2 linked regions of the Rhodopseudomonas palustris genome follow. The protein of the gene in region 2 interacts with the protein of the main gene of each other region in a pairwise test. Links are inferred from orthologs where the notes say so. Each region holds a gene or a part of one and is shown on either strand. Other genes may lie near its edges. The genes, in order: secA and ybgC.

What was found.
Region 1: the proteins of ybgC (region 2) and secA interact in binary tests that used the Escherichia coli proteins (3 or more experiments, as listed by UniProt). The link is inferred for Rhodopseudomonas palustris from one-to-one orthologs.

What each region holds. Positions count from the first base shown.
Region 1 is NZ_CP019966.1:559,605-567,820, forward strand. What follows is about bases 4,455-7,836. They hold secA (preprotein translocase subunit SecA), read right to left. Parts: upstream 7,496-7,836; coding sequence 4,655-7,495; downstream 4,455-4,654. Outside these bases: site-specific tyrosine recombinase XerD, read left to right, coding at 1-779; RPPS3_RS02640 (cytochrome b), read right to left, coding at 786-1,361; RPPS3_RS02645 (acetyl-CoA carboxylase carboxyltransferase subunit alpha), read left to right, coding at 1,636-2,598; RPPS3_RS02650 (L,D-transpeptidase family protein), read left to right, coding at 2,970-4,403; RPPS3_RS02660 (peptidylprolyl isomerase), read left to right, coding at 7,838-8,216. UniProt on the Escherichia coli protein: Required for protein export, interacts with the SecYEG preprotein conducting channel.
Region 2 is NZ_CP019966.1:1,263,997-1,271,551, reverse strand. What follows is about bases 2,756-5,476. They hold ybgC (tol-pal system-associated acyl-CoA thioesterase), read right to left. Parts: upstream 4,488-5,476; coding sequence 4,023-4,487; downstream 2,756-4,022. Other genes in these bases: ruvB (Holliday junction branch migration DNA helicase RuvB), read right to left, coding at 4,495-5,476; RPPS3_RS05910 (NAD(P)/FAD-dependent oxidoreductase), read right to left, coding at 2,756-3,923. Outside these bases: RPPS3_RS05925 (TetR/AcrR family transcriptional regulator), read right to left, coding at 169-714; RPPS3_RS05920 (DUF1348 family protein), read right to left, coding at 733-1,200; RPPS3_RS05915 (OpgC domain-containing protein), read right to left, coding at 1,258-2,466; more of RPPS3_RS05910, read right to left, coding at 2,613-2,755; more of ruvB, read right to left, coding at 5,477-5,544; RPPS3_RS05895 (cytidine deaminase), read right to left, coding at 5,716-6,141; Holliday junction branch migration protein RuvA, read right to left, coding at 6,138-6,755; crossover junction endodeoxyribonuclease RuvC, read right to left, coding at 7,036-7,555.

The sequences.
Region 1 (8,216 bases), 700 kb from region 2 along the record:
TGCGGGCCTATCTGGCCGATCTCGACAACCGCGGCTTTGCCACCTCCAGCGTCGCCCGCCGGCTGTCGGCGCTGCGCCATCTGTTCCGGTTCATGCTCAGCGAGCGGATTCGTGCCGACGATCCGGCCGCGATCCTGGCTGGGCCGAAGCGGGGCCGCAGCCTGCCGAAGGTGCTGTCGATTGCCGATGTCGACCGGCTGCTGGCCTGCGCCCGGCAGGAGACCGATGCCGCGGAGGGGCCGGCTCGGCTGCGCGCGGCGCGGCTGAACTGCCTGCTCGAAGTGCTCTACGCCACCGGGCTGCGCGTTTCGGAATTGGTGTCGCTGCCGCTCTCAGCGGCGCGGCGCGACGCGCGGATGATCGTGGTCCGCGGCAAGGGCGACAAGGAACGGCTGGTGCCGCTCAACGCCGGCGCCAAGCAGGCGATGGCGCGCTATCTTGAAGAGGTTGCGGCCGCCACCAAAGAAACCAAAGGCGCGCCGGCCTCGAAATGGCTGTTTCCGTCCTTCGGCGAGAGCGGGCATCTCACCCGCCAGCATTTTGCCCGCGATCTGAAGGATTTGGCAGCGCGCGCCGGGCTGTCGCCGCGGCTGGTGAGCCCGCACGTCCTGCGCCACGCCTTCGCCAGTCACCTGCTGCACAACGGCGCCGACCTGCGGATCGTCCAGACGCTGCTCGGTCACAGCGACATCTCGACCACGCAGATCTACACCCATGTGGTCGAGGAGCGGCTGAAGAGCCTGGTGCGCGACCTGCACCCGCTCGGCGAAGGCCGCTGAGCCGCGCTAGCTTTCGGAAGCCCGGCCGGTCATCCGCGACAGCACTTCGTCGCGCTTGACGAACTGATGCCAGCACACCGCGCCGAGATGCACCGCCAGCACCGCGCCTAGCACCCAGGCGCCGCGGTCATGCAGCATCTGGCCCCATTCGGAGAGGGCGTGATCGCGCGGCACCAGACGTGGCCATTGAAACAGTCCGAACCACGGCAGCGAGTAGCCGCCGGCGCCGGAGAACAGATAGCCGCTGAGCGGCATGAACAGCATCAGGCCATAGAGTGCCAGATGGCCGGCGCGGGCCGCCATTTCGGTGAGATGTCCGAGCGGCCGCCGATATGGCGGCTCGCCGCTGACCAGCCGCCATACGATGCGGACGATGAGCAGCGCCAGGATGGTGAAGCCGATCGATTTGTGCAGTTCGAGCAAACCCTGCCGTGGCTGCTGGCCTGATGGATAGTAGGCCGACACGATGCCGAGCCCGATCGCCGCGAAGATCAGCAACGCCATCGACCAGTGCAGCCAGCGCTGCGCGCGCCCGAACATGAAGCGATCGGTCGAGATGGGAGCGTCGTCTGAGGCGGTCATGTTGGACTTTCTGGCTAGGGCAGGGGCGGTGCCGAGCCATCAGATCGGCGAATGAAAATCAACTTACCGAAGCGTCATCGATTTCGACCGCAGCCGGCAGCGCTTCTGCGGTTCAACCGCCGGCTGCCGGCCACCTGACCGGCGCGAGCCGCGCCGGCTGGTGCACGATCCGGCGCTGCGGCAGTTGTCCCAGCCGCTTGACTTGGCTCCCGGATGGCTTGAAAAGCCGGGCGGCCCTATCGGCCGCAGCTTTCCTCCCCATATCGCCAAAGTCATGTCCGGGCCCATGCGCAGCTATCTCGACTTCGAAAAGCCGGTGGCGGAACTCGATTCCAAGATCGACGAATTGCGCACGCTCGCGGCCTCCGGCAGCGACATCCACGAGGAAATCGAGAAGATCGAAGAGAAAGCGCAGCAGGCGCTGCAGGATCTCTATGCGGCGCTGACGCCGTGGCAGAAGACCCAGGTCGCGCGTCATCCGCAGCGGCCGCACTGTGTCGATTACATCGAAGGTCTGATCACCGAGTTCACGCCTTTGGCCGGCGACCGCAAGTTCGGCGACGACGAGGCGCTGGTGGGCGGCTTCGGCCGCTTCCGCGGCGAAGCCGTCTGCGTCATCGGCCAGGAAAAGGGTTCGACCACCGAAACCCGGCTCCGGCATAATTTCGGCATGGCGCGGCCGGAAGGCTATCGCAAGGCCGTGCGGCTGATGGAAATGGCCGACCGCTTCGATCTGCCGGTGCTGTCGCTGGTCGATACCGCCGGCGCCTATCCGGGGATCGGCGCCGAGGAGCGCGGCCAGGCCGAGGCGATCGCCCGCTCGACCGACGCCTGCCTGCAGCTCGGCGTGCCCAACGTCGCGTTGGTGATCGGTGAGGGTGGCTCCGGCGGCGCGATCGCGATCGCCACCGCCAACAAGGTGCTGATGCTCGAACACGCCGTGTACAGCGTGATCTCGCCCGAAGCGGCATCCTCGATCCTGTGGCGCGACGGCACCAAGGCGCAGGAAGCGGCGAATTCGATGAAGATCACTGCCCAGGACCTGCTGAGGTTCGGCGTGATCGACCAGATCCTGGCCGAACCGAAGGGCGGCGCCCATCGCGATCCAGAAGCGATGATCGCCACCGCCGGCGATGCGATCGCGGCCGCCTTTGCCGAGCTGAAGGGCCAGGGCCGCGATGCGATCCGCGCCCAGCGCCGGCAGAAGTTCCTCGATATCGGCCGCAAGCTGGCCTGATCGGGACCGGCTCGCTGCCGGTCCGCCGGATTGATCAACTCTTAACCAAATCCGCACCGCTGGTTCGAAATTCGGCGCTCGGCCGCAGTTTCGCCGCGCGCCGGCGATTCAATGTTCCTTGACCATGATCTCCGGACCGCCCTGCCGCCGGCCTGATCGGCTTGCGACCCCAAGGGCTTAAGGATAATCTTGGCAGACTGCACACGGCCCCAGCGGTTTGGGGCCAACGCGGTGCAGAGTTTGGTAAATGCGAGCGGTCGAATCCGCCGGATCTTGCAAGATCCGGTGCCGGAGATGGCCGCGCGGAAGCTGGACGACTGGATAGCTCGAATGTGGGGTGCGGGTTTGCCGGTCGTCGGGGGAGCTTCGTGGTGACGAAAAGCCCGCTTGTACGCGCGCTGATGCTGACAGCTGCGCTCGCGACGATGCCTTTGCTCGCCGGCTGCAACAGCGATCAGATGGCGCTGGCGACCAATGCCAAGGCCAACCAGCCGGTGCCGCCCAAGCTGGTCGCGGCGATGCAGGAAAAGAACATGGACCTGCAGTCGCCGATCCTGGTGCGACTGTTCAAGCAGGAAGCCGAGCTCGAGGTCTGGAAGCAGGACCGCACTGGCGTTTTCCAACTGCTGAAGTCCTATCCGATCTGCCGCTGGTCCGGCGATCTGGGGCCGAAAATCCGCGAAGGCGATCGTCAGGCACCCGAGGGATTCTATTCGATCTCGCCGGGCCAGATGAACCCGCAGTCCTCGTACTATCTATCGTTCAACACCGGCTATCCGAACGCGTTCGACAAGTCGCTCGGCCGCACCGGCTCGCAGCTGATGGTGCACGGCGATTGCTCGTCGCGCGGCTGCTACGCGATGACCGACGAGCAGATCGCCGAGATCTACGCGCTCGGGCGCGAGTCGTTCTTCGGCGGCCAGCGCGCGTTCCAGCTGCAGGCCTATCCGTTCAAGATGACGCCGGTGAACTTCGCCAAGCATCGCAACAACCCGAACATGCCGTTCTGGAAGATGCTGAAGGAAGGCTACGACCATTTCGAAGTCACCCGGCAGGAGCCGAAGGTCGACTTCTGCGAGCATAAATACGTGTTCGATGCCGCGCCGCCGCCCGGCTCGAGCAGGCCGTTGCAGTTCAACGCCTCGGCCAAGTGTCCGACCTACGAGATTCGTCCCGACATCGCCGAGGCGGTGCGCGAGAAGGACAAGCAGGACAACATCAAGATCGCCGAGCTGGTGGCCAAGGGCACCCCGGTAGCTCGGCTGAACACCGGCATCGACGGCGGCATGAATCACGTGTTCGCCTCGAAGATTCCGGATGCCTCGACCGGCCTGTCGGAAGTGCCCGAGGACAAGTCGCTGTCGGTCGCCTCGTTCGATCGCGCGCCCGGCACCATTCCGCCGACGGTCAATCCGCCGCGTCCCTCGGATAATCTGCTGGTCGCCGCTCCGGCGGAACCGAATGCATCCGCCGCGAAGGCACGCGTCGCCTCGGCGTCGAAGGACGACATCGGCGGACTGCTCGCTGGCAGCCACAAGCCTGGCGAATCCACCGCGGCCGCCCGGCCGGCGCCGTCTGCGCCGGCTAGCACCGCGGCGCGCCACGAGCCGGCGCCGCGTCCGCAAGGCGCCGCGCCGAAGGCTGCCGAGACCAAGCAGGCCGCTGCGTCGCGGCCGCCGCTGAAGCCGAGCGTCGATGCCGAAACCACCTCGTCGGCCCCCGCCAGGCCGTCTGGCATGATCTCCGGCGGCGCGCCGGTGGTATCGTCGAACTCGTTCGACAGCCGGTTCTCGGCGTTCCGCTGAGGCGGCTCGCTCTTATTCTTCAAAGTCCATCGGCCAGTCATTCCGGGTTCGCTCGCGTCAGCGAGCGAACCCGGAATCTCGCCGGGCTGGGCACCGGCACGATTTCAATAACCTCTGGATTTCGGGTTCGCGCAGCTTTGCTGCGCGCCCCGGAATGACCGCTACGGCGGCCGACTTTCCAGACAGCAAACAGCAAAATGCCCGGCGGTGAGGCCGGGCATCGCTGAGTGTCTTGATCTGCTTTGCGGCGCTTAGGCGTAGCGGCCGTGGCAATGCTTGTACTTCTTGCCGCTTCCGCACGGGCAGTCCTCGTTGCGGCCGACCTTGCCCCAGGTCTCGGGCTTGGTCGGATCGCGGTCCGCCTTGTCGGCGATTTGCGCCGGCGCCAGCGTCACGCTGGCAAGCGCCATCTCGTCCTGGCCGGTGTCGGGGTCCATCTTGTGGACCTCCATCGGCGGCAGTTCCTGCGGCTGATCCGGCGGAATGATCTCGACGCGCATCAGCTGCGCCGTCACAGCCTCGCGCAGGTGCGAGCTCATCTCCTGGAAGAGATTGAAGGCTTCGGACTTGTACTCCTGCAAGGGATCGCGCTGGCCGTAGCCGCGCAGGCCGATCACTTGGCGCAGGTGATCGAGCATCACCAGGTGCTCGCGCCACAGATGGTCGAGGGTCTGCAGCAGGATGCTCTTCTCGGCGTAGCGCATCACGTCCGCGCCCCACTGACCGACCTTGGCGGCCATGTGCTCGTCGAACACCCGCTCCAGCCGCGTGATCAGCTCTTCGTCGGCGATGCCCTCTTCCTTGGCCCATTCGTCGACCGGAATGTCGAGGCCGACCACGCGCTCGACCTCGGCCTTCAGCCCGGCGACGTCCCACTGCTCCGCATAAGCGTGCTCGGGCACGTACTTGGCGACCAGGTCCTCGATGTAGGTGTGGCGCATATCGGCGACCGTTTCGGCCACGCTGTCTTCCTTCATCAGCTCGATGCGCTGATCGAAGATCACCTTGCGTTGGTCGTTCTGAACGTCGTCGAATTTCAGCAGGTTCTTGCGGATGTCGAAGTTGCGCGCCTCGACCTTCTGCTGCGCCTTTTCCAGCGCCTTGTTGATCCACGGATGGATGATCGCCTCGCCTTCCTTCAGGCCGAGGCGGGTCAGCATAGTGTCCAGCTTGTCGGAGCCGAAGATCCGCATCAGGTCGTCTTCCAGCGACAGGAAGAACTTCGAGCGGCCCGGGTCGCCCTGACGGCCGGAACGGCCGCGCAGCTGGTTGTCGATACGGCGGCTCTCGTGACGTTCGGAGCCGATGATGTACAGGCCGCCGGGGCGCTTGGCGGTCTTGGCCGGCTTGTTGCCCTTGGCGGGCTCGATTTCGATTTCGTCCTCGGCCTTCAGCACGATGTCGCGGAAGCGCTCGATGTCGGCCTTGATCTCGGTGATCTTCGCCGCCCGCTCGGCCTCGTCGGTGATGTGTGCGGCTTCCTGCTGAATCCGCATCTCCAGCGAACCGCCGAGCTTAATGTCGGTACCGCGGCCGGCCATGTTGGTGGCGATGGTGATCGCGCCCGGCACGCCGGCTTCGGCGACGATATAGGCTTCCTGCTCGTGGAAGCGCGCGTTCAGCACCGCGAACAGCTTCGCCGGCTTGCCGGCGCGGGCGGCGGCGTACAGCTTGTCCATCCCCTTCGGGTCGGTGAAGTCGATCTGCTTGTAGCCGTTCTTCTTCAGATATTCGGCCAGCACCTCGGACTTTTCGATCGAGGCGGTGCCGACCAGCACCGGCTGCATTCGCTTGTTGGCACGCTCGACCTCGGCGAGGATCGCGGCGTACTTCTCCTGCTGGGTGCGATACACCTCGTCGTCTTCGTCGAGACGGGCAATCGGCAGGTTGGTCGGAATCTCGACCACTTCGAGCTTGTAGATGTCGAAGAACTCGTCGGCCTCGGTGGCCGCCGTACCGGTCATGCCGGCGAGCTTGTCGTACATCCGGAAGTAATTCTGGAAGGTGATCGACGCCAGCGTCTGGTTTTCCGGCTGGACGGTGACGTGTTCCTTGGCTTCCAGCGCCTGGTGCAGGCCTTCCGAATAGCGCCGGCCCTGCATCATGCGGCCGGTGAATTCGTCGATGATCACCACCTCGTCGTTGCGGACGATGTAGTCCTTGTCGCGCTGGAATAGCGCATGGGCGCGTAGCGCCTGGTTGACGTGGTGCACCACCGAGACGTTTTCGACGTCGTACAGCGACTCGCCGCGAAGCTGGCCGGCGTCGCGCAGCAGCGTCTCGATCTTCTCCATACCGGCTTCGGTCAGCGTCACGGTGCGCTGCTTCTCGTCGACGTCGTAGTCCGACTTGTCGAGCCGCGGGATGAAGGTGTCGATGGTGTTGTAGAAGTCCGAACGGTCGTCGAGCGGACCGGAGATGATCAGCGGGGTGCGGGCTTCGTCGATCAGGATCGAGTCGACTTCGTCGACGATCGCGAAATTGTGCCCGCGCTGGACCATGTCCTCCAGCCGGTACTTCATATTGTCGCGCAGATAGTCGAAGCCGTACTCGTTGTTGGTGCCGTAGGTGATGTCGCAGGCATAGGCCGCCTGGCGCTGGGCGTCGTCGAGCCCGTGCACGATCACGCCGGTGGTCATGCCGAGGAAACCGTAGATCTGGCCCATCCAGCCGGAGTCGCGCTTGGCGAGGTAATCGTTGACGGTGACGACGTGGACGCCCTTGCCGGCGAGTGCGTTGAGGTACACGGCGAGCGTCGCGACCAGGGTTTTACCTTCGCCGGTCTTCATCTCGGCGATGTCGCCCTCGTGCAGCACCATGCCGCCGATCAGCTGAACGTCGAAGTGACGCTGACCGAGGGTGCGCTTGGCGGCTTCGCGGACGGTGGCGAACGCCGGTACCAGCAGGTCGTCGAGGGTCTTGCCGTTGGCGAGCTCGGCGCGGAATTCAGCGGTACGGGCGCGCAGCGCCTCGTCGGACAGCGCGGCCAGTTCCGGTTCGAGCGCGTTGATCGCGGCGACCCGCGTCTGGTAGCCCTTGACCCTGCGGTCGTTAGCGGAGCCGAAGAGTTTGCGGGCGAGCGCGCCGATCATGCCAGCTTCCTGTTGTTGCGGTGTGACTTCGCAGCCTTGATGCCGTTCGCTCGAGCCACTATCAACTCATCGTGACGCTCAGGCACCTATCAGGATACAGGTGCGCGCGCGAAATGATTGGTAATCCAGCAATCCGAGGGCCGGCTGCCCAGGGTGCGGTCGCGCGACGACCGCCCGACCCGAGCCTGTGGCGGCACAGATATGGCTGGGCCTGAGGGTTGTCAACGCGCCCGCCTTTCAAGGATTTCATCATTTTGACAGAGTTTTCGCGTTGCCAAGGCACCGCGATTGGGTGACTGTTCCGCCGCCCCGACACCCCGGCTTTCAAGACAAGGATTTTCCATGACACCTGCGTCCAACGCAGTCTCATCCGGCCGGCGCGCCGGCCTCATCAGCGCGGCTGTGACAGGTTGTCTCGCATTTGCGCTGCTGGCCGCGCCGGCTGCGCGCGCCCAGGATGCGAACCCCGTGCTCGCCAAGGTCAACGGCGCCGAAATCCGCCAGAGCGACGTCGACCTTGCCGAGCAGGAGCTCGGCCCGAGCCTCGCCCAGCTCGATCCCGCGACCCGGAAGGAAAACGTGCTCGCCTTCCTGATCGACATGAAGATCGTCGCCAAGGCAGCCGAGGACAAGAAGATCCAGGACAACGCGGATTTCAAGAAGCGTCTGGATTTCGCCCGTAACCGTCTGCTGATGGACGATGTGCTCGCCGCCGAAGGCA
Region 2 (7,555 bases):
GGGGAGAGTGGTCGAGTGAAGCCATCAGCGAACCCAAGGTCGCTGCGCGCTCCCACTCCCGCTTGCAGGAGAGGGCTGGGGTGAGGGCGTCGCAAGCACTGACTCAGTGCCTCGCTGAGCGGAGCGCCCTCACCCGTTGCTCAGTGCGCAGGGAGAGAGAGTCGAAGACTACGGCAGCAGTCGCGCCTTCAATTCGGACAACGCGCGGGTGAATACGGCTGCGTCATTACGTGCACGCGCCAGCACGAGAGCGCCCTGGATCGACAGCACCGCATCCTCGGCGCGGCGCCGGGCCGCGGCGGCCGATAGGCCGTAACGGCGCAGCGATGCCGCCAGCGCGTCCTGCCAGCGCGTGAAATAGTCGTTCACCGGCGCGGCGAACTCATCGCGCGCATGGCCGAGCGCAATCACGCCGACCAAGCAGACGCGACGCCCCGAACGGAAATACTCGTTCACGCCCGAGAGCATCGCCGCGATGGCGGCGCGGGGATCGGCCGGATCGCGCAACGGCGCGAAGATGTTGGCCTCGAACCAGCCGTCGATCTCGGCCAGCACCTCTTCGGCCATCTGCTTTTTGCCGCCGGGGAAGAAGTGATACAGGCTGCCCTTGCCGAGCCCCGTCGCCTCCGTGATCAGCGCCAGCGACGCTCCTTCGTAGCCGTGGGTCCGAAATACTTCGCCAAGCAGCGGCAGCAGGGTAGCGCGGTCTTTCATGTCTCTCCCGACACGCTCTTAGAACGGCTCTGCGGCGAGCCCCGGTACATCGTCGGGACGCGGACCGGGCGCCGGCCAATGGAAGCGGCGGTCGCTCTCGCTGATCGCGACGTCGTTGATGCTGGCCTCGCGCCGGCGCATCAGTCCATCGTCGTCGAATTCCCACTGCTCGTTGCCATAGGAGCGATACCAAAGCCCGGCGTCATCGTGCCACTCGTATTGGAAGCGCACAGCGATGAACCGGCTGTCGAACGCCCAGAGGTCCTTGATCAACCGGTATTCGTGCTCCTTCGTCCATTTGCGGGTCAGGAATTCGACGATCGCGTCGCGGCCTTGCAGAAACTCGGCGCGATTCCGCCAGCGGCTGTCGGGCGTATAGGCGAGCGACACCCGCGCGGGATCACGCGAATTCCAGGCATCTTCGGCCATCCGCACCTTCTGGGCGGCGGTCTCGCGGGTGAACGGCGGCAACGGCGGACGCGACATGACGGCTTCTCCACTGCGAACGGAACGCAGCGAGACTGTACCGATCGGTACAACGAGTCAAGCGCGCTCGGTCGTCGATGGCTCCGTTTCGGCGGCAGCAGTGTTGTGCGTGTGGTCTGCCCGCTCTTCGCCGTGGTGTTCGACCGGCACGGTAGGAGGAACCGTCACCAGCGTCGGCAGAGTCCGGTACCACGTCGCAACCCAGGCCACGCCGGTCATCAGGCCGATGCCGCCGACGCTGACCAGGATCTGCATCGCGATGCTGCTCGACACCTGGACCAGGATCCAATGCGCCGTGAAAGCCAGGATCACACCGAAGCAGAACACCGGCAGCGATCGCTGGCCGCACAGGATGATGGGGCGCAGATGCTCCGAGCGTAGCGCCGGCAGATCCGGCGGCAGCAGCTTTATGACGATCGCGAGCAGCGCCAGGAAGTGGATCAGCCGCACCGGCGCCAGACTGGTCTTGTCGATCGGGTAAAGGATCTTGCCGATCGATTCCGGCACGAGGCCGTACAGCGCTTCGAAATTCCAAGACAGCGCGATCACCAGCGCAACCAGCACGATGGTCCAGCTCAGCAACTGATTGGGCAGCGACTTCACCCAGGGGCGGATCTGCGGGCCATTGCCGAAACCGCACCAGATGCCGAACACGAAGAGGAACTGCCAAGCGAACGGGTTGAAGTACCAGTGCCCGTCAGGGAACGACGGTAGATTCCAGCCGAAGTGTCGGGACGCGAAATACAAAACACCGGAGCACACCAGCGTCAGATGCGGCCGGCGCAGCAGGCCCCACAGGATCAGCGGTGCGGCAACCACCAGCACGATGTACAGCGGCAGCACGTCGAGATTGACGGGCTTGTACTTCAGCAGCAGCGCCTGCTGGATCATCACGTCGGGATTTTCGAGGAATTGCGCGACGTTGAACTCGTCCTTGTACATCGGATTGTCGAACCGACGCGCCGCGCGGGAGATCTGCGCGGTGAAGAACAGGAACAGGAAGATGTGCGCGACGTAGAGCTGGGCCGCGCGGGTCCACAGCCGCTTGGTCGCCGCGACCATTTCGCCGGCACGCACTGCTGGCCCGTAAGCGAACCCGATCGAATAGCCGGAGATGAAGACGAAGAACTCGGCCGCGTCGCAGAAACCGTAATTGCGCAGCGTGAACCAGTTGAGGAAATTGTACGGGATGTGATCGACGAAGATCATCCACTGGCCGACGCCGCGCAGGAAATCGAGCCGCAAATCGCGCTCGCCCTGCCCCATCAGCGGCACCTCGCGAGACTGCACTCCTCTGGTCACGCCTCGCCTCCCTTTGCGCCCGAATCAGCCGTTACGCCGCCAATCTAACCGACGGCGGACGCACAGGCTGTCCGGGAGACACCGGGGCGACCCACAGGCCGCTGGGCAGGCTAATGCAGCTTCACCGTAGGCGTGGGGCGCGTCGAGCCGGACAGCACGCTGAGCAGCGTGCGGCCACGGCCGTACAGCGCCGCTTCGTGCATCTTGTACAGCGAGCGATACATGAAGCGGGCGAAATAGCCCTCGATCAGGAAGCTCTTACCGACCAGCGACCCCATCAGATTGCCGACCGCCGAGTACTTGCCGAGCGACACCAGCGAGCCGAGATCGCGATAGCGGAACTCTCCCAGTGGCTCACCCTTCAGCCGCTTCTCGATCTGCTCCAGCATGAATTCGGCTTCCTGGTGAGCGGCCTGCGCCCGCGGCGGAACGCCGTTCTCGTAGCCGGGAATTGCGCAGGCGGCACAGTCGCCCATCCCGAACACATTGTCGTCGCGGGTGGTCTGCAGCGTCGGACGGACCACCAGCTGGTTGATGCGGTTGGTCTCCAGGCCGTCGATGCCTTCGAGGAAATCCGGCGCACGCACGCCGGCGGCCCACACCACCAGCTCCGACGGGATCACTTCGCCGTCGGCCAGACGAACCGCATGATCGAGCACTTCTGCCACGCGGGCGCCGGTGCGCACCTCGACGCCGAGATCGAGCAGCAGCTTCAGCGTCGCTTCCGAGATCCGCGGCGGCAGCGCCGGCAGAATGCGCGGCGCGGCTTCGATCAGCACGATCTTGAGATCGTGCTCCGGATCGATCTTATCGAGACCGTAAGCGATGATCTCGCGCGCGGTGTGATGCAGCTCGGCGGCGAGTTCGGTGCCGGTGGCGCCGGCGCCGATGATCGCAACGTGGAGCTGGCCGGGCTCGATCGGCGTGTGCTGATGCTGGGCGCGCAGGCAGGCGTTGACCATCCGCTTGTTGAAGCGGGACGCCTGCTCCGGCGTCTCCAGCGGCACCGCGTGCTCGCGGGCGCCGGGGGTGCCGAAATCGTTGGTGACGCTGCCGATCGCAATCACCAGCGTGTCGTAACCGAGCTCGCTCTCCGGATTGATCTCGCGGCCCTCGTCATCGATCACCGGGGCCAGCTTGACGACCTTGCGGTCGCGGTCGAGACCATTCATCTCGCCGAGGCGGTAGTGAAAGCCGTGCCAGTGCGCCTGGGCCAGATAGTTCAGCTCGTGCTGGGAGCGACGCAGCGAGCCGGCAGCGATCGCGTGCAGCAGTGGCTTCCAGATGTGGGTGCGGCTGCGGTCGACCAAGGTGACGCGAACGGCGTCCGACTTGCCGTATTTGTTGCCGAGCGCGGTGGCGAGTTCCAGGCCACCGGCGCCGCCGCCGACGATAACAATCCTATGGGGCGTATCACTCATCAAGATGTCCGAGGGGTTCGAGCTTCCGGCTCGCCCCCTGTAACATCAAATTCCGGAGCGCCCTAGCTCGGGAAACAGGCAACGGCCGCCCGGGCGGGATCAGGCGACGTCCGCCTTCATGGCGACCCGAAGCGGTATCGGGATAGGCTTCGCCCGACCGCCCGAGACGAACGCGACCTTGACCTTGGCCTCCATCAGCACGAGGTCGCCGCGCTTGATCTGCTGCTGCATGGTGATCGACGCGCCGCGGACTTCGACCGGCCGGGTGATCACCTCTAGCAGATCGTCCATCTTGGCCGACTTGAGGAAGTCGAGCTGCATCGACCGCACCACGAAGGCAAAGCCCGGGGTCTCGCTTTCGGCTTCCGCGAACAACTCGCTCTGTGCCGCCCCAAGCAGCCGCAGATAATTGGTCCGCCCCCGTTCCATGAAGCGCAGATAGTTGGCGTGATAGACGATGCCGGAGAAGTCGGTGTCTTCGTAATAGACCCGGACGTGCATGTGGTGAGCGCCATCGATGATGGCGCCGTCGAGGGAAGGATGATGCAAGCGAGAGTCAGTCATCGTTGAGCTACTCTTGGTCCCCGGTATCGCCAAACAGCCCGAACTGCGCGGGATCCCGCGAGGGGGCGGCGAGGCCGAGGTGACGAAAGGCGTGGTCGGTCAGCAGGCGACCGCGTGGGGTGCGCTGCAGGTAGCCGCACTGGATGAGATAAGGCTCGATAATGTCCTCAATAGCGTCGCGAGGCTCAGACAAAGCCGCCGCCATCGTCTCGACGCCGACCGGGCCGCCGCCATAGTTGAGCGCAATCGTGGTGAGGTAGCGTCGATCCATCGCGTCGAGGCCGGCGCTATCGACTTCCAGCGCGCCAAGCGCGTGGTCGGCGATGGCGCGGTCGATCGCTTCGGCATCCGCAGCCGACGCAAAGTCGCGGACCCGGCGCAGCAGCCGACCGGCGATCCGCGGCGTGCCGCGGGCGCGGCGGGCGATCTCGTTGGCGCCATCCGCCGTGATCGGCGTCCCGAGCACGCGAGCGCCGCGGGTGACGATGCTTTCGAGTTCCTCGATCGTATAGAAATTCAGCCGGATCGGAATGCCGAAGCGGTCGCGGAGCGGATTGGTGAGCAGGCCGGCGCGCGTGGTGGCGCCGACCAGCGTGAACTTCGACAGGTCGATCTTCACCGAGCGCGCGGCTGGACCTTCGCCGATGATCAGATCGAGCTGAAAATCCTCCATCGCCGGATACAGCACCTCCTCGACCGACGGGCTGAGGCGGTGGATCTCGTCGATGAACAGCACGTCGCGCTCTTCGAGATTAGTCAGCAAGGCTGCGAGATCGCCGGCCTTGGCGATCACCGGGCCCGACGTGGCGCGAAACCCGACGCCGAGCTCGCGCGCCACGATCTGCGCCAGCGTGGTCTTGCCGAGCCCCGGCGGACCTACGAACAGCACATGGTCGAGCGCCTCTTTGCGCTTGCGCGCGGCGTCGATGAACACCTGCAAATTCGCGCGCGCCTGCTGCTGGCCGACGAACTCGGACAGATTCTGCGGCCGCAGCGCCGCATCGCCGAGGTCGTCACCGCGGCGCTCGGGTGTAACGAGACGGGAAGGTTCAGTCATGGGGGAAATGTACCATGCCGCCGAGCACTGAGCGCTCCCCTCCCCCTTGCGGGGAGGGGTCGGGGGTGGGGGTCCACGAGCACTGTGCCCGCGTCGCCCTCACCCCAGCCCTCTCCCGCAGGCGGGAGAGGGAGCGCGCTGCTCCGGGAGCGATCTCATCGGCCAACACACTCACAACACCCGCTCCCGGCTGTATTTGTTCGGCAGCAGATCGCTGATCCCGACGGCTTCGACACCATCTGGTCCGGGCACCAGCACACGGGCGTTGCGGTCGTAGTCCCAGATCAGTTCGCGGCAGGCGCCGCAGGGCGAGACGACGCGGACTTCGCGGTCGGAATCATGCGGCTTGGGATGACGGACCGCCACGATGGTGTCGATCCCGGCCTCCCCAAGCTCGGTGATCACCTGGCCGAGCGCGACCGCTTCGGCGCATACCGCCATCCGGCCGAGATACGCATCGAGATTGACCGCGACATAACGCTTGCCGGTGCGGGTCAGCAACGCGGCGCCGACCTCCTGCCAATCATTGCGATAGCGCTTGGTGATCGCCGCGATCGCGGCATCGATCAGTGCGCGGTCGGCGTCGGTGATCCTCACTTCGACAGCTCCTTCAGGCCGAGCTTGATCAACTGCGCCGTCTCGGCATCCTCACCGGCGGTGCGGGAGGCTGCGGCGACGGCGGCCGCCGCCTGCGGCTGGCCGTAGCCGAGATTGACCAGCGCCGAGATCGCGTCGGCCACTGCACGCGGCGCGCGATTGTCGTCGATCGCGCCCGAGAGTTTCACCACCGCCGGATCGACCGCACCGAGGGCCGGCACCTTGTCCTTCAGCTCGGTGACGATGCGCTCGGCAACCTTCGGCCCGACGCCGGGGGTGCGCGCCACCGCGGCCTTGTCGCGCAGCGCAATTGCATTGGCGAGGTCATTCGGCGGCAGCGTCGACAGCACCGCCAGCGCCACCTTGGCGCCGACGCTCTGCACGGTCTGCAGCAGGCGAAACCACTCGCGCTCGTGATCGGTGCGGAAGCCGAACAGCTTGATCTGATCTTCGCGCACATAGGTTTCGATCGACAGCGTCGCCGCCTCCCCCGGCGATGGCAGCGCCTGCAACGTGCGGCTGGCGCAGTGCACCTGATAGCCAACGCCCTGCACGTCGAGGATCACGTAATCCTCGCCGTAGCTGTCGATGACGCCCTTGAGCTTGCCGATCACGTTGCGGCTCCAAGGCAAGGCGCCTCTTCTCCCCTCCCGCCTGCGGGAAGGGGTCGGCGGTGGGGGTCCCCGAGCACTGTGCCCGCGTCGCCCTCACCCCAGCCCTCTCCCGCAAGCGGGAGAGGGAACGCGCTGTTCTCTTCCCCCCTCCCCGCTGCGGGGAGGGGTCGGGGGTGGGGGGCCCTGAGCACTGTGCCCGCTTCGCCCTCACCCCAGCCCTCTCCCGCAAGCGGGAGAGGGAGTGGTCTGTGCTCGGAGCTAAGCATGGTCCCGATAGTCCTCACGCCCCCACCGCCTTCAGCCGCTGCGCGGCGCCGCGGTGGTGGGCGTGGGTGATGGCGATCGCCAGCGCATCGGCGGCGTCGGCGCTTTTCGGATCGGCTTTGGGCAGCAGGATCTTCAGCATCATCTGGATCTGGGTCTTGTCGGCATGGCCGGCGCCGACCACCGTCTTCTTCACGAGATTGGGCGCGTATTCGGCGACCAGGAGGCCGCGCATCGCCGGCACCAGCATCGCGACGCCGCGCGCCTGGCCGAGCTTCAGTGTCGCGGCGCCGTCCTTGTTGACGAACGTCTGCTCGACCGCCGCCTCATCCGGCGCGTGCTCAGCCAGAACTTTCGTCAGCCCGTCGTGGATCGCCAGCAGCCGCTCGGCCAGCGGCAACGTATCACGCGGCTCCACCGTGCCGCACGCGACATAGACCAGCCGATTGCCCTCGCTCTCGACCACGCCCCAGCCGGTGCGGCGAAGGCCGGGGTCGATGCCAAGGATGCGGATCGGGCTACGAATCGACGCTGGG